DNA from 4 places in the Alteromonas sp. S167 genome. Region 1 is predicted to be linked to each of the others. Evidence: predicted binding sites of a transcription regulator. Region 1 holds the regulator's gene; each other region holds the start of a gene.
The links. The regulator sigma-54, encoded in region 1, starts transcription at its own class of promoters, with help from an activator protein. The targets are predictions, from matches to a motif close to GTTGGCACGNNNNTNGNNT.

Region 1 (8,197 bases):
ACAATAGTCATCGACCACGAGCTAGGTAGATAGTCGAGTATTTCTACCAATTCATTGGGGTTTTTAGGTAGGTTTCGAACGTCAATGCTTACTGCCACTTGGTCATATTCATCAACCACAGTGTGGGTTAGGGTAGGCAGTAAGTTCACGGGAATATTGTCTACGCAATAGTACCCTAAATCCTCTAACGCTCGCAGTGCGACCGATTTCCCTGAGCCTGAACGACCACTGATAATAATCAGCTTCACCTTGCCTCTCCCTTTATTAAAATCTTAAGCACGCACTGCTTATTGCAGTGAGATCATATCTCTTACGACGTTAGCCCAGCGCTTTTATTATATCGTCGCTGGTGGTTGCGCGTCTTATTGCTTTTACGGTGTCTTTATTGTTCAGCTTGCCAGCTACGGTGGCTAGCGTTTGTAGGTGCCCTTCGGTTTGTTCTTCTGGTACCAAAAGTGCAAAAAAGATATCTACCGGCTTTTCATCAATAGCATCAAAATCGATTGCTGGTGTACTGGTTACCACAATTGCAATAACTCTATCAAGACCAGCTAAGCGTCCATGGGGAAGGGCGATACCGTTTCCAATGCCGGTGCTCCCCATACGCTCTCGCGACATTAGGCTGTTTAATACAGTAGCGCCGTCTATATTCTCATTATTTTTAGCCGCAATGTCGGCAATGATTTCTAGAATACGCTTTTTACTATTACATTGAACCGCACACTCGGTGCGGTCCAAACTTACGATGGCTTGTATATCCATACTTAATTAACTACTAATGTTTTTTGAGTTTTTCCTTATGCTTGATTACCTGCCGGTCGAGCTTATCAACCATGCTGTCAATCGCCGCATACATGTCGGTATTTTCTGAGGATGCGAATACTTCAGCGCCACTTAAGTGAACTGTCGCTTCGGCTTTTTGATTTAATTTTTCAACGTTCAGGATGACATGCACATTAGAAATGTGATCAAAGTGACGTTCAAGTTTGCTGAACTTCGTATCGACATAATTACGCAAAGAGTCGGTGATTTCGACATGATGACCAGTAAGGTTGATTTGCATATTTCGTCTTCCTTATATTATGTAGCCCGTTAAATAAGGCTTTTGCGTTGGTTCGACGGCGGGATCGATAACGATTCCCGGTATTTTGCTATTGTTCGCCGGGCAACTTTAATGCCTTGTTCGGCCAACAATGAAGCAATCTTGCTATCACTTAGCGGCTTGCTAGGTTTTTCAGCTGCCACTAACTTCTTGATCAATGCACGTATCGCTGTAGATGAACACTCACCACCCGACTCGGTTGCTACGTGGCTCGAGAAGAAATACTTCAATTCGAATATACCGCGAGGCGTATGCATATACTTTTGCGTGGTGACGCGTGAAATAGTGGATTCGTGCATATCTACCATTTCTGCGACATCATTGAGAACCATTGGTTTCATCATTTCTGGGCCATGCTCAAAAAAGCCCATCTGTTGCTGCACAATACAATTAGCAACCTTCATTAAGGTGTCGTTACGCGACTCTAGGCTTTTGATAAACCATTTGGCTTCTTGCATGTGTGAGCGAATAAACTGCGAGTCGCTACTGTTTTTTGCACGACGACTCATTGCAGCATATTGTTGATTAACGCTAAGTTTTGGCAGGCTATCAGGGTTTAGCTCTACCACCCAGCGCCCGTTCTTTTTGGTAACCGATACGTCTGGAATAACGTATTCGGGTTCTTTAGTAACTAAAGCACTACCAGGGCGAGGATTCAAGGTTTGCAGCAAGCGCATTGCTTCGCGAAGCTGATCTTCTTTCAAACGGCTTTTACGCATGAGCGTACGGTAGTCTTTACTGCTAAGAAGGTCTGAATATTCTTCAATAAGCTGCTTGGCTTCAGCAAGCCACGGTGTGTCCTCAGAGAACTGACGTAGCTGCACCATAAGGCACTCTTGTGGAGAACGTGAGCCAGAACCAATGGGGTCGAACATTTGAATACGTTTTAACACGCACTCTACTTCATCCATTTCAATTAGCTCATCGCTGTCTTCGTCTAACACTTCCTCAGCGTTGACCGCTTCTAGAATATCTTCAAGTGACACGGTTAGATAACCCGACTCATCAATAGAGTCGATGATTGCCATGGCAATGGCTCTGTCGGTATCAGAGAAAGGGGTTAAACGCATCTGCCACAGCAAGTGTTCTTGAATGTCTTCGGTAGTTTCGCCCTGAAAAATTTGTTCGTCATCACTGGCTGGGCCAGGCGCGGGCGCAGAAGAGGCCGAGTAGTATTCATCCCACGTGCTGTCTATGGGAAGTTCGTCTGGTAAATCGTTCTTTTCAAGCGCATCTCCGGCTTCTAACGTATCGCTTGAAGCCGTAGGTTGAACATCGCCACTGTCGTCGTTGTCGATGTTGTTCTTTTCACCTTGAGGTTCGTCGTTGCCTTCTTCAACTTCTAAAAGCGGATTAGAGTCCAGCGCTTCTTGAATTTCCTGTTGAAGGTCAAGCGTAGAAAGCTGCAGCAGTTTGATAGCCTGCTGAAGCTGAGGTGTCATGGTAAGTTGTTGGCTAAATTTTAGCTGTAAAGATGGTTTCATCTACGTCTTATTTAAATACTTTAAATTGAATACACCAAGAGCGAAACTGAAAAAATGACAATCCGGTTACTTTAACTATAGCCTGAATTGTTCGCCTAGGTATACATCCCTAACTTTTTGATTACTTAAAACCTGTTCTGCGGTTCCCTGCGCAATTAATTCGCCATGACTCACAATGTACGCTTTCTCACAAACATCCAATGTTTCTCGTACGTTATGATCGGTGATAAGAATGCCTATGCCTCTATCACGAAGATGTTGAATGATCTTCTTTATATCATTAACTGATATAGGATCAACACCAGCAAATGGTTCGTCTAGCAAAATAAACTGTGGTTTCGCCGCCAGCGCTCGCGCTATTTCAACACGACGTCTTTCACCGCCCGACAAACTCATCCCCGCACTATTACGTATATGGTTAATATTAAATTCATCAAGTAGTGCGTCGGCTTCTTCTTCTTGTTGTTGTGAATTTAAATCTTTACGCGTTTGTAAAATAGCCATGATATTTTCATGCACAGTAAGCTTTCTAAAAATAGACGCTTCCTGCGGGAGGTAGCCAATTCCGCGGCGTGCACGTTCATGCATAGGTTGGTGAGTAAGCTCATTGTCGTCTATTTCAATTTTGCCTTTGTCTAGCGGAACAAGGCCGACAATCATATAAAATGTAGTGGTCTTACCAGCGCCATTCGGACCCAATAGCCCAACAATTTGCCCTGTTGATACCGATAAGCTAACGTCGCGCACGACTTGTCTGGCTTTATAGGCTTTTGCAAGGTTCTTTGCACTTAACGTCGCCATAACTATTCGTTACCTTCGTTGTCTTTTTTGTCGTCTTGAGACTTTGCTTTTCGAATGGTTTCAGGTGTAAATACGGTGGTTACTCTGCCATCACCATCGGTATCGTCACCGCCAGTTGCAAGCAGTTGCTCTGTAATCATGTCGAAAGTAATGTTATCGCCTTGCACCATGCTGGTATCTTGCTTAAGTTCGGCTTTACCCGTTAGCGCAATAGTGCGGTTGACTACCTCATAACGAATTTCATTCGCCTTTGCCGAAACCGGCGTACCGTCTTCAAGCTGCTGAGAGTAGCTTGCAGGGTTTCCTCTCGCGACGAAAACTTCTCTTCCTTCGCCGTCAGTGGCGATAACTTCTACTTCGTCAGCATTAATAACTAACGAGCCCTGAGAGATTCGAACATCATCCTTAAATAATGATGTTTTGTTTTTCCCATCGACAAACTGCGACTTTGAGTCCACTTTAATGGGCTTGTTAAAGTCGGCTTCGCTTGCAACAACACCGCTGCTTGCCAAGGCTAAAAGTAGGCTAGTTGCTAGGGGAATAAGTGGTTTGTACATGATCGATAAGCTCGTATTCTTGGGTGCGTAAGTTCGCGTTAAACCCATTGCTTTGAATAACATACTGTGACCCTAGTATTTCAACTGTTTGGTCTGATGTCATCTGCTTGTTGTCTAAATTTATTTGTATGTATTGCGTTGTGATGGTTTTTACAAAGTCATCACCGGTTTGATTTTCAATAACGACATTGTTTTCTAATTGAATAAGTTCGTTATTGTACAGGGTTCCTTCTACTGCCGAGACCACCCAAGGCGACGAATTGCTCTCGGTATATAGGGTGTACTGAGGCTGCTGAAATAGTACGAAACCAAGTTGGTCATAGTGCTCCATCGACGTAGCGAACACCTTATGGTTTAGCTGACCTTCTTGATTGTATAGGGTAGTAGTTAAGTTTTTAGCCTTGTAGGCAGGTTTTAGCGCGTCTGACTGTTGGCTGCCAGTAACTTCAGGTTCCTCTTCCATCCATGTCGGTAAGTACATCAACATGGCCAATATGAATAGCGCAGAAATACTTACGCCTAAACGGTTAAAGCCAAACAGGCTCATACGCTGGCCCCGAATATACCGTCAGTAACGCCTTTAGCCTGTAAAATGGTGTCAGAAATTTCTCTTACAGCACCAAAACCGCCTGGCAGGGTGGTTATCCAGTTTGCTTGTTTAGTTACAAAGGGGTGTGCATCAGCAACGGCAATCTTTATTGCTGCGTGAGTAAACATGCCGGTATCTGGCATATCATCACCTACCGTCGCTACCTCATCAGCGCTTAGTCCTAATGATTTCATTAACGATGCTAGCGCATCAGACTTATTCTCTTCGCCTTGAATAATATGCGCCACATTCAACGCCTTCATTCTGTTTCCAACAATGGAAGAACGTCGGCCGGTGATAACGGCAACTGTTACACCGTGGCTAACCAATGCTTTTACACCGTAACCATCGCGAGTGTGAAACGCCTTAAACTCTTCACCGTCGTTGCCTAGATAGATGCGGCCGTCTGAAAATACGCCGTCCACGTCACAAACCAACAGCTTAATGTTTGCTAAACGTTCAAAAAAGTCGTTATCCAATTCTGTGTATAACGTGGCTACCACTTATAAAACTCCTGCTTTAAGCAACATGTGCATGTTAAATGCACCAATGGGTTTTCTATTCTCATCGACAACCATAAGCGCGCTTATTTTATGCGCTTCCATTAAGTTTAACGCCTCAACAGCTAACTGGTCGGCACGCGTGGTTTTTCCGCCTTTTGTCATTACATCGTTTACCACAGCATCGTGAAGGTCAACGCGCGCATCCAAAATACGGCGAAGGTCGCCATCGGTGAATACGCCTAGTAACGTGCCGTCGTCTGCAACAATGCCCGTCATGCCTAAGCCTTTTTTCGATATTTCAAGCAACGCATCAGCCACTTTGTCGTTAGCACTGCTAAGTGGAATATCACTCCCGCTAAGCATAATGTCGCTAACTTTCAGAAGCAGCTTTTTACCGAGGCTACCGCCTGGGTGTGAAAGGGCGAAATCATCAGACGTAAAACCCTTGTGATCGAGCAGAGCAACGGCCAGTGCGTCACCCATTACCAGTGTTGCAGTGGTACTAGAGGTTGGTGCTAATCCCAAGGAGCACGCTTCTTTTTCTACGCTAATGTCTAATACTACGTCGGCGTGCTGGCCCAATGAGCTTTGCTCACTGTTTGTCATTGCTACAACTTTAATACCCAGCCGCTTTACTACTGGAAGCAAGTTCACAAGTTCGCTAGTTTCACCTGAGTTCGATATGGCTAGCAGCACATCGCCTTTGGTTAACATACCTAGGTCGCCGTGATTTGCTTCGCCAGGGTGCATGAAAAACGCGGGCGTACCCGTACTTGCTAGCGTGGCCGCAATTTTGTTGCCGATATGCCCTGATTTTCCCATACCGCACACAACCACTTTTCCTTCACAGGCAAGCAAAATGTTGCACGCTGTAACAAACTTTTCATCAAGTCTTGCGCTCAAGTTTTGTATTGCTTGAGCCTCAATATCAATGACACGTTGCGCCGATAAAATAAATTCAGCCTGTAGGTTTTTATTTGTCATTATCCAAACAGCCAAAATTGGTAGCCAATAAAGCAGGCTAAAAGTAAAAATCCGTTCGCTCGAGAAATGATGCGTTTACCAACAAGATCGAAGCTAAACAAAAACAATAACAGCGTTAATCCTAACATGACATACATGTCGCGGTTGTATACATCTGGGTCTAATAGCCCTGGCGCCATTAACCCTGGCATACCCAGTACCGCCAGCAGGTTAAAGATATTCGAGCCAATAATGTTGCCCAAGGCTAAGTCATCTTCACCTTTTAAGACACCCGCAATACTTGCTGCAAGTTCAGGTAAGCTGGTACCAAAAGCGATAATGGTTAACCCTATTATCAGGTCTGATACGCCCATGTATCGTGCTATTTCTACCGCAGAGTTCACTAAGAAATGTGCACTCAAAGGCAAAATTACAAGGCCAATGCCAATCCAAACTAGCGCTGCGGTATTCGACACATTTTTAGGAATTTCTTCCGCGGTCTCAGCAGCAAGCGGGTCTCCTTTTTCTACTTGTAGCGATAACCACGCCATCATGGCTAATACAAAAATGAAGAGCCCCAGCAGAATTACGCCTTCATACGACTTTAATTCGCCGTCAAACATAAAGGCAATGGCAATAAGTGAGATAATTAATAGCGCAGGAAGTTCACGCTTTAATGTGGTTGAAGATACAAGCAGGGGTTTTACCAGCGCAGTTATTCCCAGTACCAAAGCAATATTGGTGATGTTCGAGCCAAGTGCATTGCCTACTGCGGTATTCATGTTTCCGTTTAAAGAAGCAATGGCTGACACCATTATCTCAGGTGCTGATGAACCCATGGCCACAATGGTTAACCCAATCATCATGGGTGATATGCCAATGTTCTTAGCAAGCGCCGAAGCACCATAGACAAATCTGTCTGCACTCCAGCTAAGCACCACTAGGCCGACGATGAAAATGACAATGTTTAAAAGCACAACAACCTGTAATAAAAAGTATTTCGTGAGATTGTCGCAAAATCGGTGCCATTTTCCTACGGCCTCAGTACTTTATTTTAGTAATCTATTGAATTAATCCCGTTGGATGCTTACTTAGTAAAACCTTAATAAACTCGTCAACACGCTAAAAAATAAACAAAAAGTAGGGTTTGTTCAGTTTCAGTTAATGATTTTCAGCCTAGGATTTAAAACGTTCGTCTACATCGAACATAAGTTGTAACTTTTTGACTTTGGCTGGGGTCTTGAAAAAGCGTACAATGAGCCTAAATTACAATGCCCCGCGGCGTTTTTATATGTTACGGGGATATGGCAGCGGTTTTGCCATAGAGACATTACTTAAGAGACATTACTTATTTTTGTGGCTGCAAGTTTGTAACAGCAGCGTTAAAAGCTGTGATTAGAAATTGTCAGCATTACTAGGTCAAGGGTCGACAACAAAGCGCTATGGAACATTTAGTTGAAATAGATAATCTTACCTTTAAGCGTGGTGAACGTACTATCTACGATGGTATTTCATTGAAAGTGCCAAAAGGTAAGATAACGGCCGTAATGGGGCCAAGTGGGATAGGGAAGACCACATTGCTTCGCTTGATGGGCGGACAGCTATTACCTGATGAAGGCGATGTGAGGTTTGACGGCAAATCGATTGTATCGATGTCGCGTAAATCGCTGTATGAAACTCGCCGCCGAATGAGCATGCTGTTTCAAAGCGGTGCGTTATTCACCGACATGAGCGTTTTTGACAACGTTGCGTTTCCTTTGCGTGAGCACACGTCACTTTCTGAAGATATTATTGCCACTATTGTTGCGCTAAAACTTCAGGCTGTTGGGCTTCGAGGCGCCGCTAAACTTATGCCGAGCGAGTTATCAGGCGGTATGGCGCGACGAGCGGCACTGGCGCGTGCCATTGCGTTAGACCCAGACCTCATTATGTTTGACGAGCCATTTGCAGGCCAAGATCCTATTTCAATGGGCGTACTGGTTAAGCTGATTCGCGAACTTAATGATGCACTAAACTTAACCAGCGTGGTGGTCACTCACGATGTAACTGAAGTACTGACTATTGCAGACTACATTTATATTTTGGCCGACAAACGCATTATTGGCGAAGGCACTGCGCAGCAAATCAAGGACAGCGATTCTGAGCTTGTGCAGCAGTTCTTAAAAGGGGAAGCCGATGGCCCAGTGCCATTCCACTAT
Region 2 (8,197 bases), on a different contig from region 1:
ATGTAGTGTCTGTCGATACACTGGCTAATTTGAATGCGTTTGACGAACGCGTAATTACGACAGGACCTGCTAGCATTAATCCGGATACAGGGAAGCCCTACGGTTTAAGCTTTCCGGTGGTCACCATTCGTGATTTTGTAAACGTACAAAAAGCCTTACTAGAAAGCTTAGGCATAACCAAACTTCATGCTGTTGTGGGCCCATCGATGGGGTCAATGCAAGCGATCGACTGGGCAGCAGCATATCCAGATTGGGTGGAGCGCATGATATCAGTGATAGGAAGCGCGCAAAGTGATGCATGGACCACCAGCGCACTTGAACATTGGGCAACGCCTATTAAGCTGGACACACACTTTAATAACGGTGATTACTATGACGCCTCGGCACCTACCTCAGGCTTAGTGGCATCGTTAATGCTGATAACTCAAAACGCACTTACTCCTGCGTTTTTTAATCTGCAAGGAAGTAAGCTTCAAGCTGAAGATACCAGCGCGCTTGCGCACATCAACAACGAGCCTGCAATCGTGGCGTGGTTAAGAAAACGCGCCGAAGCGCGAAGCGCAAAAATGGATGCAAATCATCTATTGTATTTGGTTAGAGCATGCCAGCTTTTTATCGCAGGTCATCAAGGCTCACTTACAGCGGGTTTATCGAACATCAAAGCGAAAACCCTTTTTATTCCGTCTAATTCAGACTTGCTACTAATGCCCTATTTATCGCAAGAAGCGCACAAGCAACTTAATGAACTGGGCAACGATACACATTACCTAGAACTCGACGGCAACCTTGGACACCTTGAAGGCGTTTCAAACATTAGCGCGCAAGCGGCAGCCATAAAAACGTTTTTAGAAAAGGACTAATTATGACAAAACGAAATAGACTTTCAGCAGCATGTGTAGTTGCACTTGGTGCGCTATTTACCACGAACGTCTGCACTGCAGATAGCCATGATGAAAGTAAAATGGCGTTAAACCTGAATTTAACCAACGTCACAGTATCAGGCCTTTCTTCTGGCGGATATATGGCAACGCAATTTCACATCGCGCACAGCGACTGGGTGAAAGGCGCAGGCGTACTTGCAGCTGGCCCGTATTTTTGTGCAAAAGGTGATATCACAACAGCACTTGCCCAATGCGTGAACAAGGTAGAAGGTGACACATCAGCGACAGAACTTGCGCAAACTGCCAAAAAATACGAAGAACAAGGCAAAATTGCGTCTCTTGATAATTTAAAGAATGCAAAAGTATGGCTATTTCACGGTACACAAGACAACCGCGTTATTGGTGACGTTTCCGACAAGCTCCACGAACAATACCTAACGTGGACAGACACTCAAAATGTTAAGTACATAAACGACAAACCCATCGCTCATGTATTTCCAACCCAAAACAACGGCGTTAACTGTATGAAATCGGAAAGCCCGTTTATTGGAAACTGTGATTATGACGCCGCTGGCGACATGCTTAACCATCTAATTGATGGCCTTAAAACGCCAGACGATGCACTTAGCGGTACAGTGCATTCACTTGATCAGCAAGCGATTGCAGGCGACAGCGCCAAAACACTTGCCAGTGAAGGGTTTGTATATGTTCCGGCGTCTTGCGCTGAGGGAGACGAATGTCGCGTACACATCAGCTTTCATGGATGCAACCAGTATGCAGAAACGGTTGGAGATGCCTACGTTACTCAAACTGGCATTAATGAATGGGCTGACGACAACGCAATAGTTGTACTTTATCCGCAAACGAAAAAGTCTTTATTTATGCCGCTTAACCCTCAAGGTTGTTGGGACTGGTGGGGATACGCGTCACCCGACTACGCCAACAGAGAAGGGTCGCAAGTAAAAGCGGTAACAAGCATGGTGCATTATCTTGCAAGCGACAGTGCAGCGCTTTCGCACAAGAAAGCCAATTAATTTGGTAAGAGACGAATAATGAATAAAAGAACCGTTTTTATTACTGGCGGTGCTAGTGGTATTGGCTTTGGAATTGCAGAAGCGATGGCTAAACAGGGGCATCACGTAATTATTGCCGATATTAATGAACAAGCAGCCCAAGAGGCTGCGGCTAAACTAGCGCAGTTTGATGGCTCGGCCAGTGCCATTGCCGTTGACGTTTGCGACGCCGAACAAGTTGCAATGTTGCCCGAAGCGTTGGGCGTGCTTAGCGTAGATGTTCTTATAAACAATGCGGGTATCCAACATGTTGCCAAGCTAGAGGACTTTCCCCCACAAAAATGGCAGCAACTGATCAACATTATGTTAGTTGGCCCTGCCCTTCTTACTCAAGCATTTTTGCCTGCAATGCGTGCGCAAAATTTTGGGCGGATAATAAACGTGGGCTCTATTCATTCTGTGGTAGCATCGCCCTATAAATCGGCGTATGTTGCAGCAAAACACGGGCTTCTTGGCTTTTCAAAAACCGTAGCATTAGAAACGGGCGACTGTGACGTTACTATTAATACACTGTGCCCCGCCTACGTGAAAACGCCCTTAGTTGAGCAGCAAATAGCTGCGCAAGCAAAAGAAAACAACCTTACCGAAGAGGATGTGGTTAACAAGATAATGCTTGAGCCCATGCCTAAAAAGCAGTTTATCAGCGTTGAAGAACTGGCAGATACGGCAGCGTTTTTGATGTCAAACAGTGCGAGAAACATTACAGGACAAACCATGATCCTAGATGGTGGTTGGACTGCGCGTTAATCACCACAACGATGTGTAAATAGAGACGATTTCATCCGCCGTTGGCACGCGAGGATTATTGCCTGGCGAACCCGATGCTAAAGCTTGTTCAGCCATAGTATCTACAATGGCAAAAAAGGCAGCCTTATCTATTCCAAAATCTGCAGGTGTGGGAACCTGCAGATCAGCATTTAGTGCGTTTAGCTCTTGCAGCAGTTTTTCATTTGCAACATCGTCGGCGTCGGCTTGAGAAGCGACACCCATCGCTCGTGCACACATAGCATATCGAGTTGTTGCACTTGGCAACGAAAACGCAGTAACAGCGGGAAGCAACATGGCGTTTGATAACCCGTGAGGCACATGAAACGCTGCACCAATAGGCCTACTCATACCGTGTACAAGTGCAACAGATGCATTGGAAAATGCAATACCTGCTAAAGTAGAACCCAACATCATCGCTTCTCGTGCCTGCTCGTTATTTCCATCTACGAAGACAGTGCGCAAATTTGGGGCTATAAGCGCCATAGCTGACAAGGCTTGTGCATCACTGTAAAGGTTCGCTTTTTTGCTTACAAACGCCTCAATAGCGTGTGTTAGTGCATCTATGCCAGTATCGGCAGTAACGCGTTGAGGTAAACTTTGCGTTAACGTGTAATCGACCAGTGCCGCGGTTGGCATAAAACCACGCCCTACACACAGCATTTTCTCACTTGTTTTTTCATCGGTAATAATAGTAAAGCGCGTAACTTCTGACCCAGTACCGGCTGTAGTAGGTATTGCAATAATAGGTAATCCAGCTACATCAGTAACGGTTGGAAATTTGTAGTCACGCATTTGACCACCGTATTTCCCGAGTATGGAAATCGCTTTAGCGCTATCAATAGGACTGCCCCCACCAAGCGCAACAATGCAGTCGTACTCGTTTTCCCGCACCATAGATACGCCAGACTCAATTGAAGACACCGTAGGCTCGGGAACCGTGTCGGCAAAAACATCAGCCACTATTCCAATGTCCGCAAGCTGTGTTGTTATTTTTTCAGCGTAACCAAGCTCAACCATCATTTTATCTGTGACAATAAGCGGCTTGCTACAATCAAGGCTTGCAAGTATGTCAGACACTTTTTCACTTGCGCCCTTCCCGATTTCCATCATCCTTGGCAGCAAAATATGATGTGACATAAACAACTCCTTGAATTTAACGCCTGAAAGCACAGTTGATATTTCTTGTTACAGTATCGTTTATTTACTCGCCAATGAAATAAATAAAGAAAATAAGACGTCATTAATACGCGTAATTGCACGCTAAACGCTTTTATTTTGCAAAAAACCTGTGCTACTGTCCGAACATTGGAAATGAAAGGATAGTTGCGTTCCATGCCCTATCAAACCGTTGCTTTAATTGGAAAACCTCAACACGCCGCCACCCACGACAGTCTAAATATTCTTGCAGAATATCTACTGGCCAAAGGGTGTACATTATTGGTAGAAGAATGTATTGCAGAAGAACTCGAAACAGACAACTTTCGAAGCTGCAACTTAGTGACCATAGGCAAAGAAGCCGACTTAGCGGTTGTTGTAGGTGGCGACGGAAGTATGTTGGGAGCAGCACGCGTGCTTGCGCGCTTCGATATTCACGTTGTTGGTGTTAACCGAGGCAACCTGGGCTTTCTAACCGATATTCATCCCGACGAGATTGTTCAACAATTAGACCTAATATTCACCGGTGACTGCGTAGTAGAAAAGCGTTTCTTACTAGAAGTGGAAGTGTATCGACACGAGAAACTTAAAAGTAATAATTCCGCAATGAACGAAGTGGTTCTGCATCATGGCAAAGTAGCACACATGATGGAGTTTGAAATTTACATCGACGATCAGTTTGTTTTCAGTCAGCGTAGCGACGGTCTTATTGTTGCTACGCCAACAGGCTCCACGGCTTATTCTCTATCTGCTGGCGGGCCAATAATAATGCCCAAATTAGATGCGTTAACACTGGTACCTATGTTTCCCCACACACTAAGCAGCCGCCCAATTGTGGTTGATGCCGATAGCCAGGTATCGATGAAGGTGTCTAAAGTAAACAGCGATTCACTACAGGTGAGCTGCGACAGCCATATTGTCCTTCCAGTGCTTCCCGGTGATGAAATAAGAATTAACAAAAGCGCCGACAAGCTGCACCTTGTTCACCCTAAGGGATACAGTTACTTTAACGTGTTACGTAAAAAGCTGGGCTGGGGCAGTAAATTATATTAATTCAAATTGAAACGCGCTTCGTTTGTTATCGAAACCACGATAGACGGTAGCGCTCTGCATTTCTTACATGCCCCTGTACCTTTTACTCACCTTTAGCGTATTGAAAAATAGCGATTTTTTAACCTTTCGTGTTTTTTCCATGCGTTTCATGAGCTTATAAAAAACGGTATTGTCGGCACACGCGTTGCAACATCTTCTATATCGAGTTTGGTCGTGTTTACAGCGGCTTTAACACTTTTACACTAGATAATCAGGAGATGTCATGAGTAATACCAATATCAAATTTACAGCACCAGGTATGGATAACGATGCGGCTGCGAAAACCATTGAGGTATTGGAGAAGCGTTTAACTGCATTGCTGGACTTACAATTAACATTGAAACACATTCACTGGAATGTAGTGGGTCCAAATTTCATCGGTGTACATGAAATGTTAGATCCACAAGTTGATGCGGTGCGTGATATGACAGACACCATTGCCGAACGTATTGCAACATTAGGTGGCGTACCAAAAGGCACACCAAAAGCGATTGTAGAGAGCCGAAGCTGGGATGACTACAGCATTGGTAAAGGTTTGGTAATGGACCATCTGAAGGCGTTGGATGCGGTATATGATGGCGTAAATGGCGATCACCGTTCTGCTATTGAAACAGTAGGCGAGCTAGACGCTGTATCTGAGGATATGATTACAGGCCAGCTAGCTGATTTAGAACAATTTCAATGGTTTGTGCGTGCACACATTGAATCGAGCGACGGTGAACTACAGCAATAAATGCTTAAAGGTCTTTGAATTGTTGAAAAGGAGAGGATTGCCCTCTCCTTTTTTATGATTTTTCCATTTAAGAAAATACTTAATCCTTTTTACCACACGAAACGAAAATGCTGTACAGTGTTGAACAGTACTGTTTAACGCGTTAATGCTTAAAACGAAAAAAATTTAATCAGCAGACGTTGAGCATAAAAAATTTTAAACGCTTAATATCAGCAACTTAACGCTATCACCTCGCTTGTAACTCTTTTTAATTTCAATCTTCACTTTACACACAAAAAATACTGTATATATTTACACGTACTGTATATATCATCATGTTTATTTTGAAGGTGTACTTATGTTGGCGCATTTATCAATTTCTAATTTTGCCGTTGTAAAGCAGCTGTCTGTTCAGCTAGAAAATGGTTTAACGGCCATTACCGGTGAAACTGGTGCTGGTAAATCAATTGCAATAGACGCATTAAGTCTGTGCCTTGGAGAGCGCGCCGACGCCAATGCCGTAAGAAAAGGTGCAGCAAAAGCTGAAATAATCGCGCATTTTTCGCTTTCAGGTAATTCGGCTGCGAAAACATACCTCGATGAACATGAACTTACATCAGATGAAGACGAAAATAGCTGCTTTGTTCGACGCGTAGTGTCAAAAGAAGGCCGCTCAAAAGCCTTTATTAATGGTGTTCCCGCCTCGCTGCAACAGCTTAAAGGGCTTGGTCAATATTTGTTGGCTATTCATGGCCAAAATACGCATCTGCAATTATTGAAAGAAGACCATCAACGCTCGCTTCTTGATACCTACGCAAAACACACCAGTCAAATAGATAGCGTTGAACACGCATATTCAAACTGGAAAGAAAAGCAGCGTATGCTGCAATCGTTAAAAGAACAAGCTCAACAACGAGAAGACAGACTTCAGCTATTAACTTATCAAGTACAAGAACTAGATGAATTTGCTATTGAAGAGGGTGAGTTTGAAGAGCTTGAAGTAGAACACAAGCGCCTAAGTAATGGGCAAAGCTTACTTGAACAAGCTCAAACCAGCGTTTACAACCTGTATGAAAACGACGAGGGGAATGCGCTAGCAGTCATTCAAAATAGTATTGAGCGATTAGGTGAACTAGAAGCCCACGACGCAAGCTTAACGCCAATTATAAGCCTTCTAAACGAAGCCTCTATACAAGTTGAAGAAGCAGCTAGTGAGCTTCGTAGCTACTGCGATCAGTTAGAAATTGACCCACTTCGACTACAGCAAGTAGAGGCGCGCTATGCCAAAGCCATGGAACTTGCCAGAAAGCATGCGGTAATGCCAGAAGCCTTGTTCCAATATCACCAGATGCTAGCAAGCGAATTTAGTGCGCTAGGAGAACAAGAAACGTTATTGGGCACCCTTGAGTCAGAAGTAGACAATATGCATGCACAATATCTTGCTGCAACGAAAGCGTTGTCTGAAAGTCGTTCGTGCGCAGCAGTTAATTTAGCAAAAGACATTGAAGCGCAAATACAACAAATGAATATGCCACATGCAAAAGTGGCCATAGACGTGTTGTACGACGAACTTAAAAAGCCCTCAAGCACAGGTTTAGACAATATAGAATTTAAGGTATCTACCAACCCTGGTCAGGATGCAGATAAACTTGAAAAAGTGGTGTCAGGCGGTGAGCTTTCAAGAATTGGTTTGGCAATTCAAGTTATTGCCAGTGACAATCATGCTACGCCTACAATGATTTTTGATGAAGTAGATACTGGTATTAGTGGCCCTACAGCATCGATTGTAGGCGCGCTTCTTCGCAGACTTGGCAATCAAGCGCAGGTTATGTGCGTAACCCATTTACCTCAAGTTGCAGCGCAAGCGCATAATCAGCTTTTCGTGACGAAGCTTACTGATGGTGAAAGTACAGAAACACAAATGTTAGCGTTAACCAAGCAAGACAGAATTGATGAGCTGGCAAGACTACTTGCAGGTGATAAAATAACCAAATCTGCGTTGGCTAATGCAAAAGAACTGCTTAAAAGCGCCGCATCGAACTAAAATGCAGTTGATTGGTCATAGTTGTCAATGTAGCATGCCTTCGCGCTTGCATTAAAACAGTTCGGATTAACTATTCCGTTGACCGAACACGAACAAAGGCAATACTGGACTTAATAACGCATGAAGTTGCAACACCTACTAGTAATACTTGGTATCACGCTTACATCAACCGCTTGTTCTAACTGGATTTACAGAATCGACGTGCCCCAGGGAAACTTCCTTGATCAACGTGACGTGGAAAAACTACGCATCGGCATGACTAAAGAACAGGTTATTTATGTTCTTGGAAACCCTGTAGTTCAAGATTCGTTTAATGATGATACGTGGTACTACGTTTATGATATGAAGCGCGGAATGAGAAAGCGCGGCGAAGATTTTCAAAAGCAGATGATCATTCACTTTGTAGATAACAAAGTAGAGTCGGTGGAAGGTGACTTTGAGCTCTCTGAAGACTTTGATACCCCGCTAGACA
Region 3 (8,197 bases), on a different contig from region 1:
CCGTTGGCGGCAAACTTTCAAACAACAAAGGCATCAATCGTCAAGGTGGCGGCTTGTCAGCAGACGCGCTAACAGACAAAGATAAAGAAGACATTAAGACAGCGGCAAAAATTGGCGTTGACTACCTTGCGGTATCATTCCCGCGCAGTGGTGCTGATTTAGAATATGCTCGAGAACTAGCGCAAGCGGCAGGTTGCTATGCAAAAATCTGTGCCAAGGTTGAGCGTGCAGAAACGGTAGCGTCTGATGAGGCCATGACTGATATCATTAAAGCGTCTGACGCTGTGATGGTTGCGCGTGGTGATCTTGGTGTTGAAATTGGCGATGCAGAGCTTGTGGGTGTTCAAAAGAAACTTATTGCTCGTTCGCGCCAGCTAAACAAAGTGGTTATTACTGCAACACAAATGATGGAGTCGATGATCGACAGCCCAATGCCTACCCGTGCTGAAGTAATGGATGTTGCGAACGCGGTACTTGATGGCACTGACGCCGTAATGCTTTCAGCAGAAACTGCTGCGGGTAACTACCCTATTGAAACCGTAGCGGCTATGGCGCGTGTTTGCGAAGGTGCCGAAACTCACCCAAGTGTAAAAATATCTAAGCATCGTATGGATGAGCAGTTCTCATCCACTAGCGAGTCTATTGCGCTATCTGCTGTTTATGCAGCCAACCACTTACCTAGCGTGAAAGCGATTGTTGGCCTTACAGAAAGTGGCAGCACACCAACATTGATGTCGCGTATAACCACGTCGCTACCAATTATCGCGATGTCGCGTCATGAGTCTACGCTTAATACAATGGCCCTTTGCCGTGGCGTAAAACCAGTGTATTTCGACTCGTCGCAAAGTGAACCTGGCCGCTTGAAATACGATGTTATAGCATCGTTAAAAGAAAAGGGCCTAGTGAAAAGCGGCGACAGCATAATACTGACGTACGGCGATGAAATGGAAAAAGTAGGTGCAACAAACACGCTTAAAATTGTTGATGTTGAATAAGTCTTCAACACACTAAAAGCATGAAGCGAAGTCTTGGTTTATCCAATACTTCGCTTTTTTTATCTAGTCAGCTGCGATAGCGCTATCAACTGAACTTTCTGAAGTATCAATGCTTGACGCTTGCAATACGCTGTTGTCTTCGTAGGCGTACTGCGACAAATGATGTCTTAGTACGTTATCAGCGCGCTCCAAAAGACGTTCGCGTTTGCTTTCCCAGCCTCGAATATCGGCTTGTTTTGCCTGGGCGATAAAGTATTCCATTCGCATTTTTCTTAAAAGGTGTGACTTTCTTTTTAGGTCAAATTTGGCCAATGAATATCTTTGCTCGAAGCCTTTTATATCTTGGCTGTAGGAGTGCGCTTTATCTTCTGCGCTTGCTTGACCAACTGAAAACATGCCGTTACCGAAAACACCTACGATCACAAGTAGAATCGACACTACCAAACCTGAGTATATCCAGCGTAAAAAAGTCATTTCTCTATCCTTGAACGAAGCTGATAATAAAAAAAGGGAAAAAGGGGCCGAAGCCCCTTAAATGATGAATAACGCTTTCGCTTAGTTCATCGCTGTTTCTGTTACTACACGCAGGTTATCTTCTACGTCTTTCACGTCAGATGCACCTTTTGCAATAGCAATTACAAGGTCACGCTCAGCGTCAGAATCAACATCACCGGTCAGTGTTACATTACCCGCTTCAACATCTACGTCGATATCGAAACCTGAAATGTCAGTATCCATCAACAGGCGTGTCTTAATTACTGTCGCAATTTTTGCGTCAGTCAGTTCACTAGTGCTTTTGTCGTAGGCTGTTTTCATGTCATCTGACATTGAATCTTCAGACATGTCTTTTCGGTTCTCGACGATGGTCAGCTTGTTATCTACCGACTTCACGCCATCGATATTTGCCACCAGCTCTTCAGCCAGCTTTTTATCTACCGAGTTTTCAACTTTACCCGTTAGAATTACGTTGCCGTTATCTACGTCAGTGTTAATATCGAACGAATCTAGGTTACCATTGAACAACAGCGTAGCTTCTGCTTTGCCATCAATCCATGCGTCTTTGGCACCTTTCTCCCACTTGTTGTCTGTGTTCATATCACCTGCATAAGCAGCAGTTGTTAAAGATGTAGCAACAATCATTGAAAGTAGTGTACGTTTCATAACATTTCTCCTTTGTCGAAACTTCGATGTAACTCATGCCAGAAGCCTGCCAAACTCATAACCCATTGATTTAAAAGAAACTAACAACAACCCTACACATATTTCATATTTAATCATTTGAAACTTTTGCGTTGTTTTGAGAATTTTTTACTCAGCACAATTTCCTTGAACCAGTGCGTAGGAATGTATGCAATGGAGAAAACCTTGAACGACGGAAATGTTGGGCTTAAAGAGAAGTGAAATAATGCTGTGATAAAACACTTAGCGTCGTTAAGTAGTGATAAAGCCGCACTTCACATCGCTGAACTTTAACGGTTTTAAAGCGTAGAAAATCACTTAGCAGAAGTGGAAAAGTGGTTTTCGACCTTAAGAAGCAGTGTTTAATAAGAAGCTGTGCGTAGTGTTATTCTTGTTTAAGGTAGTGCTTTTGGCTTACAAGCTTGTGAAAATAAAGGAGTTGGTAATATGGAAATTGTGCTAAACGTAACATCGATTGTACTTACTTTACTAACTCTCGCCCCACATCTTCCCTCATCCCATTGGTTGGTGCGTATGTGGGAATTCCCCAGGCTGCAAATAACGGCATTGATGCTAGCAATCCTTTGCGGCTATCTTGCATATACCCTATTTGCTGAGTTGTCTTCTGTATCTTTGCTGCTTGCATGTAGTTTAGTCATGTCCTTTATATATCAGTGCATATGGATAGTGCCCTACACGCCACTTTATAAAAAAGAGGTAAAGCGAATACCAAAAGAAAGTGCTAACTCAACATTAAGCATTCTATCTAGCAACGTATATATGCCAAATGACGACTTCGATAAATTGATCTCACACGTACAAGACACCTCTCCCGACTTCTTGGTTACTTTAGAGTCGAACGAAAAGTGGGAAAGCGGACTAAAACCGCTTGAAAATAAATATCCCTACTGTAAAGCATGCCCGCTTGATAATTTATACGGCATGCATGTGTATAGTAAGCATAAGTTAACTAATGCAACGCTGCATTTTTTAGTGGAAAATGACGTGCCATCTATTGAAGTAAAAACCACGATTGATGGAAAACAAATAACACTATGGTTTGTGCACCCCAAACCACCTAGCCCTACCGAGAACACTTACGCTAAGCCAAGAGATATAGAGCTACACATTGTTGGCAAAGCAGTAGATGAAGAGTGCGGGCCTGTCATTGTTGCTGGCGATTTAAATGATGTTGCTTGGTCGCCTACCACGCGTCATTTTAAAAAGATAAGTGGGCTTAAAGATCCGCGCATCGGACGCGGATTTTTCAACACCTTTCACGCCCACTACCCTCTAGTGAAATGGCCCTTAGACCATGTATTTCATTCAGACCATTTTGAACTAATACAAATTACCAGACTGAGCGACATTGGCTCAGATCACTTCCCGCTGCTCACTCAATTAGCGCTGAAATCTAGTTAGTTCAGCGCATACGTCAGAGGGTTCAGCAAAATGACTTAACCCTATAAGTTGTGACTCTCTGGGCCAAACCGCTTTTTCAAGCTGTTCTTTATCACTGTCTGTTAACTGCGATTGAATAAGGTTTACCTGAACCGCTTTTTTATTGGGTTTTACAATAGTGGGTTCAATGGACTCAATAATATCGACGCTGGCGCACAAAAACTCGCGCGATGTTGGCTCTACCACAACACCAATCATTCCGTTGTCGTGAATAATTGACGGCCATCCTTCAGCCATTCTGCTTTGAAACCACAATAGTACTGTAAACAAAATAAGCGACGCGGTAGTTACATTAACAAACGTTTCACTAAGCTGAGGCGCCGTAAAAACGATAATTTCAACGATAAAAGCAAACACTAACCACCCAACGAAAACACGCTTTAGTAATGTCGGTGATATTCCGCTTAGCACATCTACTTGCTGTATCGTTGATTTATTGTAATGACGAATTTCTAACATGTTTGTTTTTATCTCGTTTAATAAGCACTTGTGGCGCTGCTTCTGTTGGAAGTGTTGCATGGTGTGAAGTGTATCAAAGTTCAAGGTAGTCAGGCGACCACCTTCCTTTGCACAAAGGAACATTTTCTATCGAGCTACAAACCGTTATGTAAAAGTTTCTAAGCCTACAGACAGTTTTTCACGAACCACTACTAAACTCACAAACAAAAACCACGACAAAGAATCTTAAGCAATTGTTTTTAAATGACAAAGCAAAACAGGCACCGCTATTGCTAAATTGAAACAGACCTAGGTGCGGAGGCACCGCCAACACAGTTATAAATTATAAAATAGGGCGTTATCATGGAAAGCGTAGTAACCATAGTGGTTCTTTTACAGTGCTTTGTATACGTAAGACAGACGATTAAAAAACAAGATGCGTCGATTAAACTTCGTCGTTTTTTCTAATTTCCTCGGTATCAAAAAGAAATACAAACCAAAAAAGCGCATACCAATGATTTTTGGTATACGCTGATATTGATTTCAAAAGTAGATGAACAAAGGGTTACTGCTCGTTCGTCTTTGCGACTGCCTCAGGCGCTGCTCTGTCCCAATTTAGACGCATATCCCATTTAAAACGATGCTCAGGTTTCAAAGGCGGCTGCTGTGCATCAATAATACTTAGCACGTTTGTCGCCTTTGTTAGTGTGGCATCGCGTCCGAACAAATAACTTTGCTCTTTTACAATGGTTAGATACGCTTTGTTTAAAGCAAACGCGCGTTCAGGGCTTGGCGTAATAATATCGTAAACAGACTTCGCGTTGCGAAGTGCTTCTTTATTTACCATGCCATTATCATTAAACCACTTAGCCAGCATTTCGCCGTTTTGACGGAACTCATCGCCGCCACCTACACGCTGCATATACGTTAAGAATTCGCCCTGCTCTTCATTAATATTTGGCACATCTTCCATGCTGTGTAGGTCAATATAACCCCACCCTTCTTGGCCTGGTACTTTGCGCGCAAACGAAAACGTTTGGTCGAAGGTAGCACCCACAGATTTGTGACAGCCATTACAGAACGCCAGTTCTTGATCATGCTGTGGACGAAGCGCACCTGTCTCATCTTCAATGAAACCATTAATAGTCCATCCAAACCCGTTATCAATGCCCTGCTCGCCTAAGTAGCGTGTTTGCGGTAGCTTCTCAAAATGCTTGTCTTTTGCTTCAGCATAATAAGCCGACGCTAGGCTCTCGCGCGTTCGAAACATGTGCTTTTTCATATAACGCACTTCTTTCATTCGCGGCGCATTGTAAATATTTCCATCATCGTCAACGCCCACATAGCGTACGGTATGCAAAAACTCCGTGCCTTCAGGATACAGCATATGCGCAAGTTCGTTGTTGCTCGCATCACCAAGATAATGCGACATACGAACTAATTCAGTCTCATGCTCGTTGAGTTCACCATCTTTATTAATATCAATACGCAAACGCTTTTCGTTAACAGGCGCAACGGTAAGGCTTTCAATATTTTTAAGCGCCATTTCTACCAAACTTAAATTCAGCATGTAAATAGTGCGATCGTAGCTTCCATCAATCTGTTGAAAGTTTGCTGGCAAACGAATCATTGCGTCGCCGGTAGAGCCGTTCGTTGGCCAAAATGTGCTTGGAAAGGGTTTATAATTGTACGCCACCCATTTGCTGCCATCTTTTGCCATGCCCGCTTCGTCAAAAGCGTCTTCGGCAGCACTTAAATTCTTTATCTGCATGTAGTCCGGAAGCCAAGTATTTTTTGGCTGTGCCGCGTTAGTGTTCTGATCCTGTGACCGAGTACTCTGAGGTTCGGCACCTTCTGATACAGCCCCAAACGATTCACTGTAGTTATCTTGCTCGACATACTTTTTAATGGTGGCATCGTCTATACCAGCAATAAGTGCCGTTCTATCAATGAACAAGTTTTTCCAGCTGTTGGTTAACCCCACATCAGAAAACTCGTAGTTTCCTTGAAGTGTGCCGTCTCCCATTTGGTTTGGACGCTTTTCGCTAGCATCATAGCTTTGATGGCATGCGTAACACGGGTTGTTTACGCCTTCTGTTTTGGTGTAACACTGAGGTGGAATAACCGACTCAGGATTATACGTCTCGTTGTGCTCAATATAGGCAAGAGCAGGAATATCATCACCCTCTTGGTATGGGTAAGTGTGATTGATCACTTCATCAGAATTGCTTGTAACACTTCCTGCAGAAGTTGCTGTTTGGTCAGTGCAGCCTGCACTGATTAGTAATGCAAGCAGAACGCTGGCATGTGACATAAATTGTAGGTATTTCATCATATTCACAACGCAAAAAATCCGGGTACGTATGTACCCGGAATAGAGAGTTAAAACGCAGAATTACTTATTTGCTGGTTCGTACATCCACAGCGTATTGTTTTCTTGGAAGCCATCTTCGCCAATAAGAATACGTCCGTCGTTCATAACAATAACGTTGTCTGGTTGAGATAGTTGATTCACATCACAACGCTCAGCGCCAGTAAGACTTGAGCGATAGGTGCCGCCCATAACTACAGGCTCTATTCGAGAAATGTTGTACCCTGCTTCAAGCCTAGCGCGATAAACACCACCACAATCTTTAACGCGAGTAGAAAGCTGCATATCGCCTTCACCGTCTGTCATTGTGTTGTCAATATCTGCTATCCCAATGTAAAGATACGCGTTTTGCACAACTTCGCCTTCGATGGTATCCACGCCTTCCACTGCCTCTTGCGCGCGTTTTTGGTTAATAGAAATACCTTCAAGCTTTCGCCATTCTGCTGTGGCACCTTTAAGTCGCGCTGCTGCTCGGCTTTCTAGAAATACTACGCGGTCATCCATTGGCTGGCCTGCAGTTACGCTTGAACCGCCGTCTTCAACACTTGGGTAGTTAGCATCGCCGTCTGCCCATGCTTGAACATCAGCCATAGTGATATAAGAGCTTTGACCTTCTACATAATCGTCCGTGCCAATACCGTTATATTCGTCAATCCATGCGCGAATGGTCATATTGTCACCGCTTGCAAGCTCAACCCACTCTACGGTGAAGCCCGTTGTTGCAGGGTCGTTTTGACCGGCGTCTTGCGTAAGCTTGGCACCATAAAGTGTTCCAGCTGAAAGGTCTTCAGCAGTATCTGCAACAAACTTAAACAACACACCGCCAGTATCATCTTGTGACAAATACACGGTTTTGCCATCTGGCATTACTGTCGAGTTTTCGTGCTCGTAGCGTCCCATAGTGAAATGCTTAACGATGACTGGTTCGTCAGCTAAAGGCTCGGTTACTTCAGCAATATAGCCGTAGTTGTAAGGGTTTGGCGCATCTGGTGCAGTCATTTGCCACATACGGCCTAAACGCGCGTTTGTTGAAACTGCCTCAGGATCGTTCCAACTTGGCGAAGTAGTGGTATCAACAGATGAATTTACTACCCACTCTTCAGAAGTAAGTGGTGTATTCCACGGAGACATAGAGCCAAAACAGTTTGCCGCTGTGCCCCATACAGGTGAAAAATCTAGCATCATCGCTTCTGTTACTTCCCACATGCCAAACTGATCTTTCTCAACCTTCATTCGGCTCATACCACCTGGCAACTCTTCCCAGTTAGAGAACAGGTAGCCTTCATTGTCGGCGGTAGAGATAAACCCGTTGAAATCAGGCATATCGTTTTCAAGTACAAGCTCTGCACCGTCTAGCGTATAGATGTGCCCTAAGCCTTCTGGCAGGTCTGCATCAAACGTATCACCCGTCTGACCCAGTACTTGATACTGGCCAATTGCCGTCATTACAAGCTGCTTTTCTTCATCTGAAGATGGCACTGGAGAATTTGGTAGCGTTACTGGCAAATTATTAAAGTTTGCCCCCGCAAGCACACCTACTGTTCCAGTGTTGATAGGCATTTCGTTAACGCTATTGGTTGCAGTGTTAGTACCTGAAGGATGCTGAACGTTGAAGAATAGGTCGCCCTCTTCAGATAGGAAAATACCCGTTACTTCTGCACCAAGTGGAACGGTAGCGATACGTGTAAGTGTACCGGCATTATCACCTTGAGGACCTTGCTCTCCAATTGGACCTTGATCACCTACTGGGCCT
Region 4 (8,197 bases), on a different contig from region 1:
CCTCGTCAAAATGGGTAATGCTGCCTTGCGCTAACTGTTGGCGGTTACGCACAAGAAAATGGGTGCTAGAAAAGTGTTTTTCATCATTTTGCGCGCTACAGGTTTTCATTTTTGGAAAGATGTCGGCTCTTACACTTACCGTTACCATACCATCGCTATACACTTCGTCGATAAGTTCAAGACGTTCAACTTCACCTGTTGAGCGAATGGTCATTTCCTCGTTTTCTAATAGACCGTTAGTAAGCGTATGCACGCTCTGAATAGAGGCGCCAGCAAATAGCATGGCTTGTTTTAGCGCTTCTTCAGTCGCTACGCGTTTTGCTTGGGCTCTATTGCCATCAATAACCTTCGCCTGCCCCTTTGCCTCGAACCAAGCGGCATGGCTTTGCCCTCCGTTTAAGAAAAGTAGGCAAGTTAGCGCCATCATTTTCATCATGGAAGCGATATAAAGCATAGATTTAGCATGTAGCACAGGGCACCTCTGCGTAACTAGTTTGTGCTTTGTCACAGGCTTTTAAAATATAAAGCAAGTGTCATATTGAATTTCGTTAACAAGCTATGCCAGAACAGTGCCAGAAAAGCGCCATGAAAAAGTAAACGAGAGCTGGACTAAAGCTGGCTTAAAACAAACGGGCTTACTTCTTGCTTACTTTTATAAAGTCAAATTAAACGCCGTTTCTTTGTAAAGGAAACAGTTAAAGGCCTCAGTGCTTTGTAAGGAGTAACCTTATGTCGTTACCAATTTTTTCGCGCATGCGCTCTGTGTGCAGGTTTGCAGCGATTGCCGTCGTTTTGGGAATAACCGGCTGCGGGATAATCGACAAACATGTCGAGTATGAAACCATCGAGCCCGACACTTACCCAACGCTCACGGCAATAGGCTATGCGCCTATAATGTCTCAGCGAGGAGAAAGCGACAGTATAAAACGCATTATGGCGATGAAAGCGTCCAAGCTTGATGCTTACAGAGAGCTTGCTGAACAGGTTTATGGTCAGAAGCTACAGGGCGATCAGGCGTTATCCAGCCTGGTTGTTGAAAGCGAAACCCTAAGAGCATCAGTAGAAGGTGTTATTCGTGGTGCGAAAGTTGTGAAAGCTTACCCTGTAGGTGATGACACGTATGTTACCGAACTATCGTTAGATATGAAGCAGGTATATGATTTGTATTTAACTACTGCAAAGCCAAGAAGGGTCAGGGAAGTTAAGTATTACTAACAAGTAATGTTTAGTTAATAGGTTGTAGCACGTAGAATCAAAAAACGCCCATCAGGTGGGCGTTTAACGCTGAACGCCTTAAATCACGACCACGTTTAGGCGCTTACCCCAGAACCTAAAGTTCCACCTTTAGGTTTGCCTTTTTTGTCATAAGTCAGCGACTCTTTTGCTCGCACTTCCATCATCAAATTCCGCAAATGTGTGAGGCGTAGCTGTCCTTGCTCAACGGCTTTTTGATTAACTTGAGTGCGATACTTGCAGTCGTCTAACAGTGATTTGGCTTGCTCCATCAGCGCGTCGTCTTCAGCTTGCATACTGCCTTGAGCGCTAATAGCTTTTTCAATTTCAACGTCAGTTTTCTGTATAACTTCTAACAACTGAGTTTTGTCATCAAGCAGTTTCATCAATGGCTCTGCTTCACGTGAGCTAATAAGCTGCAGCTCTTTCTCAAGCACTGCAGCAAGAGTAGAAAGGTGTTCAACCTGTCTTTTTAAAAGCTCTGAAACAGATGATGTTTGTGACGTCACACAGTGTCCTTAACAGTGAATTACTTTGAACTAAAAATCTCAGATTCCAATTTTGCTATTTTATTCGCTAAAACCTCTGGATTTACTCGATACTCGCCGCTTTGAATCGCTTTTTTAAGGCGATCAACCTTTTCTTGGTTTACTGGCGCTTCAGAGCCTTTTTTCTGAACCTGATTTAACTGTTGTGCAGATTGCGTCAATGAAACTGAATCTTGACGTGGTGCTGCAGGAGCAGCCGCTGCATTTTGTGCAGACGTTTGCTGCTGAGATTGCTGCGTTTGATTTTGCTGAGCAACCTTACCATTATCAACAGGGGTTTTAGGTAACCCATTGTTTATATTGTTAATTGCCATATTAATTCCTCACTACCTTTTTGCCTCTGTAAGATGTATCGGCCGCAGAGCCTTTTTCTTTAGCCTTTTTCTCAACAAAAAGGAACGTATTGAGAGCCTCAATCACAAGTGTATCACGACTTCTTCCGAACTGGCGACTCTTGCTACTACCGCTTTCTGGCTACTGGCGTTAATAACCTTGATACTGTCGCCTACAACACCGTCCTGTTGGGCAATTCCTGCTGTTTTTACTCTCATTCCTGCAACTTCAGCGGTAATAGTAATGCGATCGCCCTTACAGATAAAACATAGCATATTAGCTTGTACTGCTTGTCCGTTGGTTGCTCTGCGCTTCATGCGGGCACCTACCACACTATCGATGTCACTAAATGCGGTGTGGCGTAGTCGCTTAACATCAATTTTAGCAAGCGTTAAATTTGAAGATGTGAGCACGGTACCAGGGCTGACGGCACCTTGTAGCACCACTATTTCTTTTGTCCTAGTCACCTGGCCACTAGTAAACAAGTACCAGTCGTTGTTTCGACAGCTTACTCTTACAGAGATATATGATTGAGCCAGTGCTTCTTCTGACGCATTGTACTGAAATCCGGTAGGGCAGTTGGGTATATTTATTCGTTCATCAATTTCCACTATTGATACATCAAGGTCGGTGTTGCCGGACGCTTCATCAAGCTGCGATAGTAAATATTGTTTGGCTCCTTCCTCCACTTCGGCGTGTTGTGAAGTCGATGCCGTCGCGGTTGCTGAAATAAACAACAGCGCTGACACAGCCCAAAATTTAGCTATATTGAAATGTAGGCGAATATTTGTTTGTTTCATCGTAATTTTTCGTGTTCAGTTAGTGAGTTATTGACTATGCTTAATAATCTCAACGCAGCAAACGCGCTTAAGTAACACTCTGTTTGGCCGATAACCAACAAAGCGTCATTTTTCTGTCGTTTAACCTGCAAAAATTTAGTGATATTGTCTATCTTTAACATAAGAGGCAATGATCGTGCCCAGTATTATTTAGAGGTGACTTATGTCGGGGATTTTAGATTCAGTAAACCAGCGTACACAGCTCGTTGGTCAGAATCGCTTGGAGCTATTGCTGTTTAGACTCAATGGGCGTCAGCGTTTTGGAATAAACGTGTTTAAGGTACGAGAAGTACTGCAATGCCCACCTCTAACCGCAATGCCTAAATTAAATCCTTTGGTGCGTGGCGTAGCGCACATTCGTGGTCAAACAATATCGGTTATCGACCTTAGCATGGCAACCCGAGGCAAAAAAATAGAAGATCTTAAAAACGCTTTTATTGTGATTGCCGAATACAATCGTTCGGTACAAGGGTTTTTAGTTGGTGCGGTAGAGCGCATTATCAATACCAACTGGGATGCTATTATGCCTCCACCTCAAGGCACAGGTAGAGCGAGTTACCTTACTGCAGTCACCGAAGTTGAAAACGAGCTAATTGAAATTTTGGACGTTGAGAAGATCCTTAACGAAATATCTCCTCTTAATGCGGAAGTGAGCAATGATGTAGCTGATAGCCTGACCACAGAAGGCCAAGAGAATAAAATTATATTTATTGCCGACGACAGCGCTGTTGCGCGCAACCAAGTTAAAAAGGCACTTACTGCGCTTGGGCTCGAAATGGAATTGGCTAAAAACGGTTTAGAAGCCTTGAATCGTTTAAAAGAGATCGCTGAGGAGTACGGTGACGTCACGAATCGTGTGGGTGTTTTGGTTTCTGACATTGAAATGCCTGAAATGGACGGCTATACCTTAACTGCAGAAATTAAAAATACCCCTGAGCTTCAGAAACTGCATGTTGTATTGCATACGTCATTAAGCGGTGTATTCAACCAAGCAATGGTTCAAAAAGTGGGGGCTGACGACTTTATCGCTAAATTCCACCCAGATGAACTGGCAACTGCGGTTCAAAAGTGGTTGATGACTGAATGTGAATAACGGAGCATAATGCGATTGGCCAATAAAGAAGTATCGCCAGAAAGCTACCTAAAATTTCGAGAATTTCTCGAAAAGCAATGCGGCATCGTGCTTGGCGACAGCAAGCAATATCTAGTACGAAGTCGCCTTGCCTCACTCCTGTATAAACACAAATACGAATCTGCAGATGAATTAATAAGTGTTGTGGTAAGAGGCTTTGACCGCAACCTTCTGCAAGATGTAATTGACGCAATGACCACTAACGAAACCCTTTGGTTTCGTGACAACTATCCGTTCGACCTACTGGTAAAAGAGCTGTTACCCAGCCTAGCGTCGCAGAATAGAAAGATTCGAATTTGGAGTGCAGCATGCTCGTCTGGTCAAGAACCGTACTCTATTGCTATGTCGGTGCTTGAATTTCAGCGCCAGCGTCCAGGTACACTTCGCTCTGGCGTTGAAATAGTTGCAACAGACCTTTCTTCTGAAATGCTTAAAAAATGTGAGTTAGGTATCTACGATGAGCTTTCATTAGCGCGAGGCTTGTCAGCTGGACGACGGGAAATGTTTTTTCAAAAAAACGACGAGGGCGCTATGCAGGTGAAACCTGAAGTAAGAAAAATGGTGAGCTTTCGAAGCTTAAACCTACTTTCAAGCTATGCCGCACTCGGACGTTTCGATATTGTATTTTGCCGTAATGTGCTTATTTACTTCTCGCCAGAAGTAAAGCAGCGCATACTGCAACAAATTGCCGGACAGCTGCAAAGTCACGGTGTACTTTTCCTTGGCGCATCAGAATCTATCAGTGCCGCGAGTAACTCCTACAGCATGGTTAAGTGCAGCCCTGGCTTGTACTATCAAAAAAAGTAATTTACTTAAATGGTCTGAAATATAAAGCTTTTTTGTATTTCAGACTCACCTGCATCCCTTTTAAATTTCCGTCAAAAAACATTTTGGCATCTGCCTTGCTATGAATCCTTGTACTTACTGTATGGAAAACTTCCAGTCAGCATAAAAAACTATGTATGGCAGCAGTAACTGAACATTAATTACGTTATGCAGGGGTCATCATTATGGCTATAAATCTTGATAAATTGGTCGGCTTCCACGAGTCTGCGCTTAAGATAAGAACCGAGCGCATGGAAGTGATTGCGGGCAATTTAGCTAACGCCAACACCCCCGGATACAAAGCAAAAGACATCGATTTCAATAAGGCAATGCAGTCGGCAATGCGTGATAGCGCAGGCGGAGCTCCTTCTCGGAGTGCTGGCGGTTTAGTTAAAACCAACGATCGCCATATGAGCGGCAATTCTGCGTCGGTAGCGGCAAATTTTGACATGCAGTACCGCGTACCCACACAGCCAGATACTGGCGATGGTAATACGGTAGAAGTACAAGCAGAAAGAAATCGGTTTCTAGACAATGGTTTGCGTTACCAAGCCACCCTTGAATTTATTAACGGTAAGGTCAAGGGTATGAAAAAAGCGCTCAGCTCAGGAGGACAGTAATCATGGGCCTATTTAATGTTATGTCAATCTCAAGCACAGGTATGGAAGCGGAAAACGTTCGCCTTAATACCACGGCAAGTAACATTGCTAACGCAAACTCTGTGAGCAGTAGTTACGATGAAACTTATCGAGCTCGTCATCCTGTATTTGCGACAGCGCTTCAAGATGCGATGCATAACCAGTCCAAAGGCACAGGGGTCCAAGTTAGAGGCATTGTTGAGAGTGACGCGCCTCTTCAAGTTGAGTATTCGCCTAATAACCCTATGGCTGACGCAGATGGTTACATTTATAAGCCAAATGTGAATATTGTCGAAGAAATGGCAAACATGATGTCTGCATCAAAAGCATACGAAACTAACGTGCAGGTAGCCGACACTACCAAACGTATATTCCGTCGAGTGTTGCAACTTGGTCAAGGGCAATAATCTGCCGCTTGGTTAATGTGAGGAAATATCAGTGAACACGATAAATAACACCGGTTTAAACAACGACCTTTACTGGCAAGAAGAAACCGTAAAAGTTGCAGATGGCACCGAGCAGCAACTTACGCAGGAAGATTTCTTTGCGATGCTGACCGAGCAGCTTGCCAACCAGGATCCGACTAAGCCGGTAGATAACGACCAGATGGTTGCCCAGATGACCTCATTTACCATGGCAGACGGTATCTCTAACTTGAACGAAAAGTTTGAGGCATTTGCGACGTCGATGACGTCTAACCAAGCACTGCAGGCGTCTAGTCTTATTGGGCAAAACGTTTTGGTTCAGGGCAATGTGGGTTATCAAGCTGCTGAAGGCGACGGTATTTCGGGTGTTATTGTTAACGACAAGACAGTACAGAACATGACAATCACCATCGAGAACCAGTTTGGTGAGGTGATTAAGACCATTGATGCAGGCACGCAGGCGGCCGGTAATATTGAGTTTGAATGGGATGGCAAAGACAAATTCGGCAATGCCATGCCGCCAGGTGAATATGTAGTAAATGCTAACGCGGAGCTTAATGGTGAAGGGGTGCAGTTAAACACCGCCATTAATCGCCACGTTGGAAGTGTAAGTTTGGCTGGAAGCAGCCAAGGCGTAATTTTGAATTTGGATGGTGATGTCAGTATCAATCTTGATGACGTCATTCAAATCGGCAGTTAGTAGGAGAATCAATAATGTCTTTTAATATTGCACTGAGTGGCGTTTCAGCCGCACAAAAAGATTTGGATGTAACCGCCAACAACATCGCAAACGTAAATACGGTTGGCTTTAAGGAATCACGCGCAGAATTCGGTGATGTATATGCTGCATCATTGTTATCTGGTGGTAAAACTAAAGTAGGTGATGGTGTTCTAACACAGGAAGTTGCACAGCAATTTTCTCAAGGTAGCCTACAGTTTACCAACACAGCGCTTGACTTAGCGATTACAGGCAATGGTTTCTTTACTACAATACCCGAAATTACGTCCCGAGACTTTTCTTTTACACGTGCAGGCCAGTTTAAACTGGATAGTGATAACTTTGTTGTTAACAGCAACGGTGACAACCTAATGGGGTTTCCTGTGAACAGTGATGGTACAAGTTCTTCGGTAGCACTGAGCACAACAGTACCAGTGCGTATTCCCGACTCATCCGGTTCCCCGCAGCAGACATCTGAAGTTGATATTAGAATGAACCTCCCTGCAGGTGACGTAGCATTAGATCCTGCCGATTTCAACCCTGAAGATCCGCTTACTTACAATGCGGCAACCTCTGTTACCGTGTATGACTCACTTGGCGATAGCCATGTAATGACATACTACTTCATAAAAGATGGGACACCGGGTGTTAATAATGAATGGTTTGTTGCAACTGCTGTCGATGACACATTAGTAGATATGACCGATTCAAATGGTTTAGACACAGACCCTGCGACAGCTGTAAACGCGGTAGGTGCTAACACAGGTAATGCGGTTACTGCGTCTAAGCTTATTTTCTCTCAAGGTGGTGATTTCATTAACATGGAAACACCTGACGGCCTGCCAACCCTTGATTTTAAAATGCAGACAGAGGCGCTAGGGGCCACTATTCTGGCTAACGGTTCAGATCCAACGCAGCAAATTAGCATCGATTTTAACCTTGATGTTAATGGCGCAACGCCAAACGAACCAACACAGTTTGCTTCTGCATTTGAAGTAACATCACTTGAGCAAGATGGTTTGCCGGTAGGTCGTTTAACGGGGATCGACATTGGCCCAGATGGATTAGTTCGAGCTACATTCTCTAACGGTACATCAGAACCTATTGTGCGTGTTGCACTGGTGCGTTTCTCTAACGAACAAGGCTTAACACAGGAAAGTAGTACGCAGTGGAAAGAGAGTATTCTTTCTGGTGAAGCGTTAGCTGGTGAAGCTACCACAGGTACTTTCGGTGAGATTAACTCATCTGCGTTAGAGCAGGCGAACGTTAACTTAACGACTGAGCTAATCGACATGATCATTGCTCAGCGTAACTTCCAGGCTAACTCGCGAGCGCTCGAGGTTAACAACTCGTTGAATCAGACTATCCTTAACATTCGATAGTAATAGCATTCGATAACACGACTACTTAATAATAGTTTCATCCCACGGTAGTAAGCGGCATTCCCATTCCGCTTACTATCGTTTTTTGTTGTTTAGACACTGCAATAACGTTCCTTTTCTGTAA

Region 2: the regulator sigma-54 is predicted to act here: its motif matches at 5,102-5,120, upstream of dps (DNA starvation/stationary phase protection protein Dps).
Region 3: the regulator sigma-54 is predicted to act here: its motif matches at 2,192-2,210, upstream of V7R35_RS11150 (BON domain-containing protein).
Region 4: the regulator sigma-54 is predicted to act here: its motif matches at 4,975-4,993, upstream of flgB (flagellar basal body rod protein FlgB).

Annotation. Positions count from the first base shown of each region.
Region 1 is NZ_JAZETR010000008.1:219,198-227,394, forward strand. Features, by position in the region: gene rapZ (RNase adapter RapZ) at 1-248, opposite strand, end outside; gene ptsN (PTS IIA-like nitrogen regulatory protein PtsN) at 319-762, opposite strand; gene hpf (ribosome hibernation promoting factor) at 776-1,063, opposite strand; gene V7R35_RS13775 (RNA polymerase factor sigma-54) at 1,093-2,586, opposite strand; gene lptB (LPS export ABC transporter ATP-binding protein) at 2,662-3,387, opposite strand; gene lptA (lipopolysaccharide transport periplasmic protein LptA) at 3,390-3,944, opposite strand; gene lptC (LPS export ABC transporter periplasmic protein LptC) at 3,913-4,491, opposite strand; gene kdsC (3-deoxy-manno-octulosonate-8-phosphatase KdsC) at 4,488-5,036, opposite strand; gene V7R35_RS13800 (KpsF/GutQ family sugar-phosphate isomerase) at 5,037-6,020, opposite strand; gene V7R35_RS13805 (calcium/sodium antiporter) at 6,020-6,976, opposite strand; gene mlaF (phospholipid ABC transporter ATP-binding protein MlaF) at 7,442-8,197, shown strand, end outside.
Region 2 is NZ_JAZETR010000001.1:676,100-684,296, reverse strand. Features, by position in the region: gene V7R35_RS02985 (E22 family MetX-like putative esterase) at 1-860, shown strand, start outside; gene V7R35_RS02980 (extracellular catalytic domain type 2 short-chain-length polyhydroxyalkanoate depolymerase) at 863-1,915, shown strand; gene V7R35_RS02975 (3-hydroxybutyrate dehydrogenase) at 1,934-2,701, shown strand; gene V7R35_RS02970 (iron-containing alcohol dehydrogenase) at 2,702-3,859, opposite strand; gene nadK (NAD(+) kinase) at 4,055-4,930, shown strand; gene dps (DNA starvation/stationary phase protection protein Dps) at 5,193-5,702, shown strand; gene recN (DNA repair protein RecN) at 6,040-7,725, shown strand; gene V7R35_RS02950 (outer membrane protein assembly factor BamE) at 7,846-8,197, shown strand, end outside.
Region 3 is NZ_JAZETR010000006.1:174,404-182,600, reverse strand. Features, by position in the region: gene pyk (pyruvate kinase) at 1-995, shown strand, start outside; gene V7R35_RS11155 (hypothetical protein) at 1,059-1,469, opposite strand; gene V7R35_RS11150 (BON domain-containing protein) at 1,551-2,156, opposite strand; gene V7R35_RS11145 (endonuclease/exonuclease/phosphatase family protein) at 2,622-3,596, shown strand; gene V7R35_RS11140 (hypothetical protein) at 3,576-4,178, opposite strand; gene V7R35_RS11135 (hypothetical protein) at 4,639-6,408, opposite strand; gene V7R35_RS11130 (alkaline phosphatase PhoX) at 6,469-8,197, opposite strand, start outside.
Region 4 is NZ_JAZETR010000001.1:262,658-270,854, forward strand. Features, by position in the region: gene V7R35_RS01035 (flagellar assembly protein T N-terminal domain-containing protein) at 1-472, opposite strand, end outside; gene V7R35_RS01040 (LPP20 family lipoprotein) at 754-1,215, shown strand; gene flgN (flagellar export chaperone FlgN) at 1,311-1,742, opposite strand; gene flgM (flagellar biosynthesis anti-sigma factor FlgM) at 1,763-2,095, opposite strand; gene flgA (flagellar basal body P-ring formation chaperone FlgA) at 2,198-2,914, opposite strand; gene V7R35_RS01060 (chemotaxis protein CheV) at 3,117-4,046, shown strand; gene V7R35_RS01065 (CheR family methyltransferase) at 4,062-4,892, shown strand; gene flgB (flagellar basal body rod protein FlgB) at 5,096-5,530, shown strand; gene flgC (flagellar basal body rod protein FlgC) at 5,533-5,955, shown strand; gene V7R35_RS01080 (flagellar hook assembly protein FlgD) at 5,987-6,673, shown strand; gene flgE (flagellar hook protein FlgE) at 6,688-8,073, shown strand.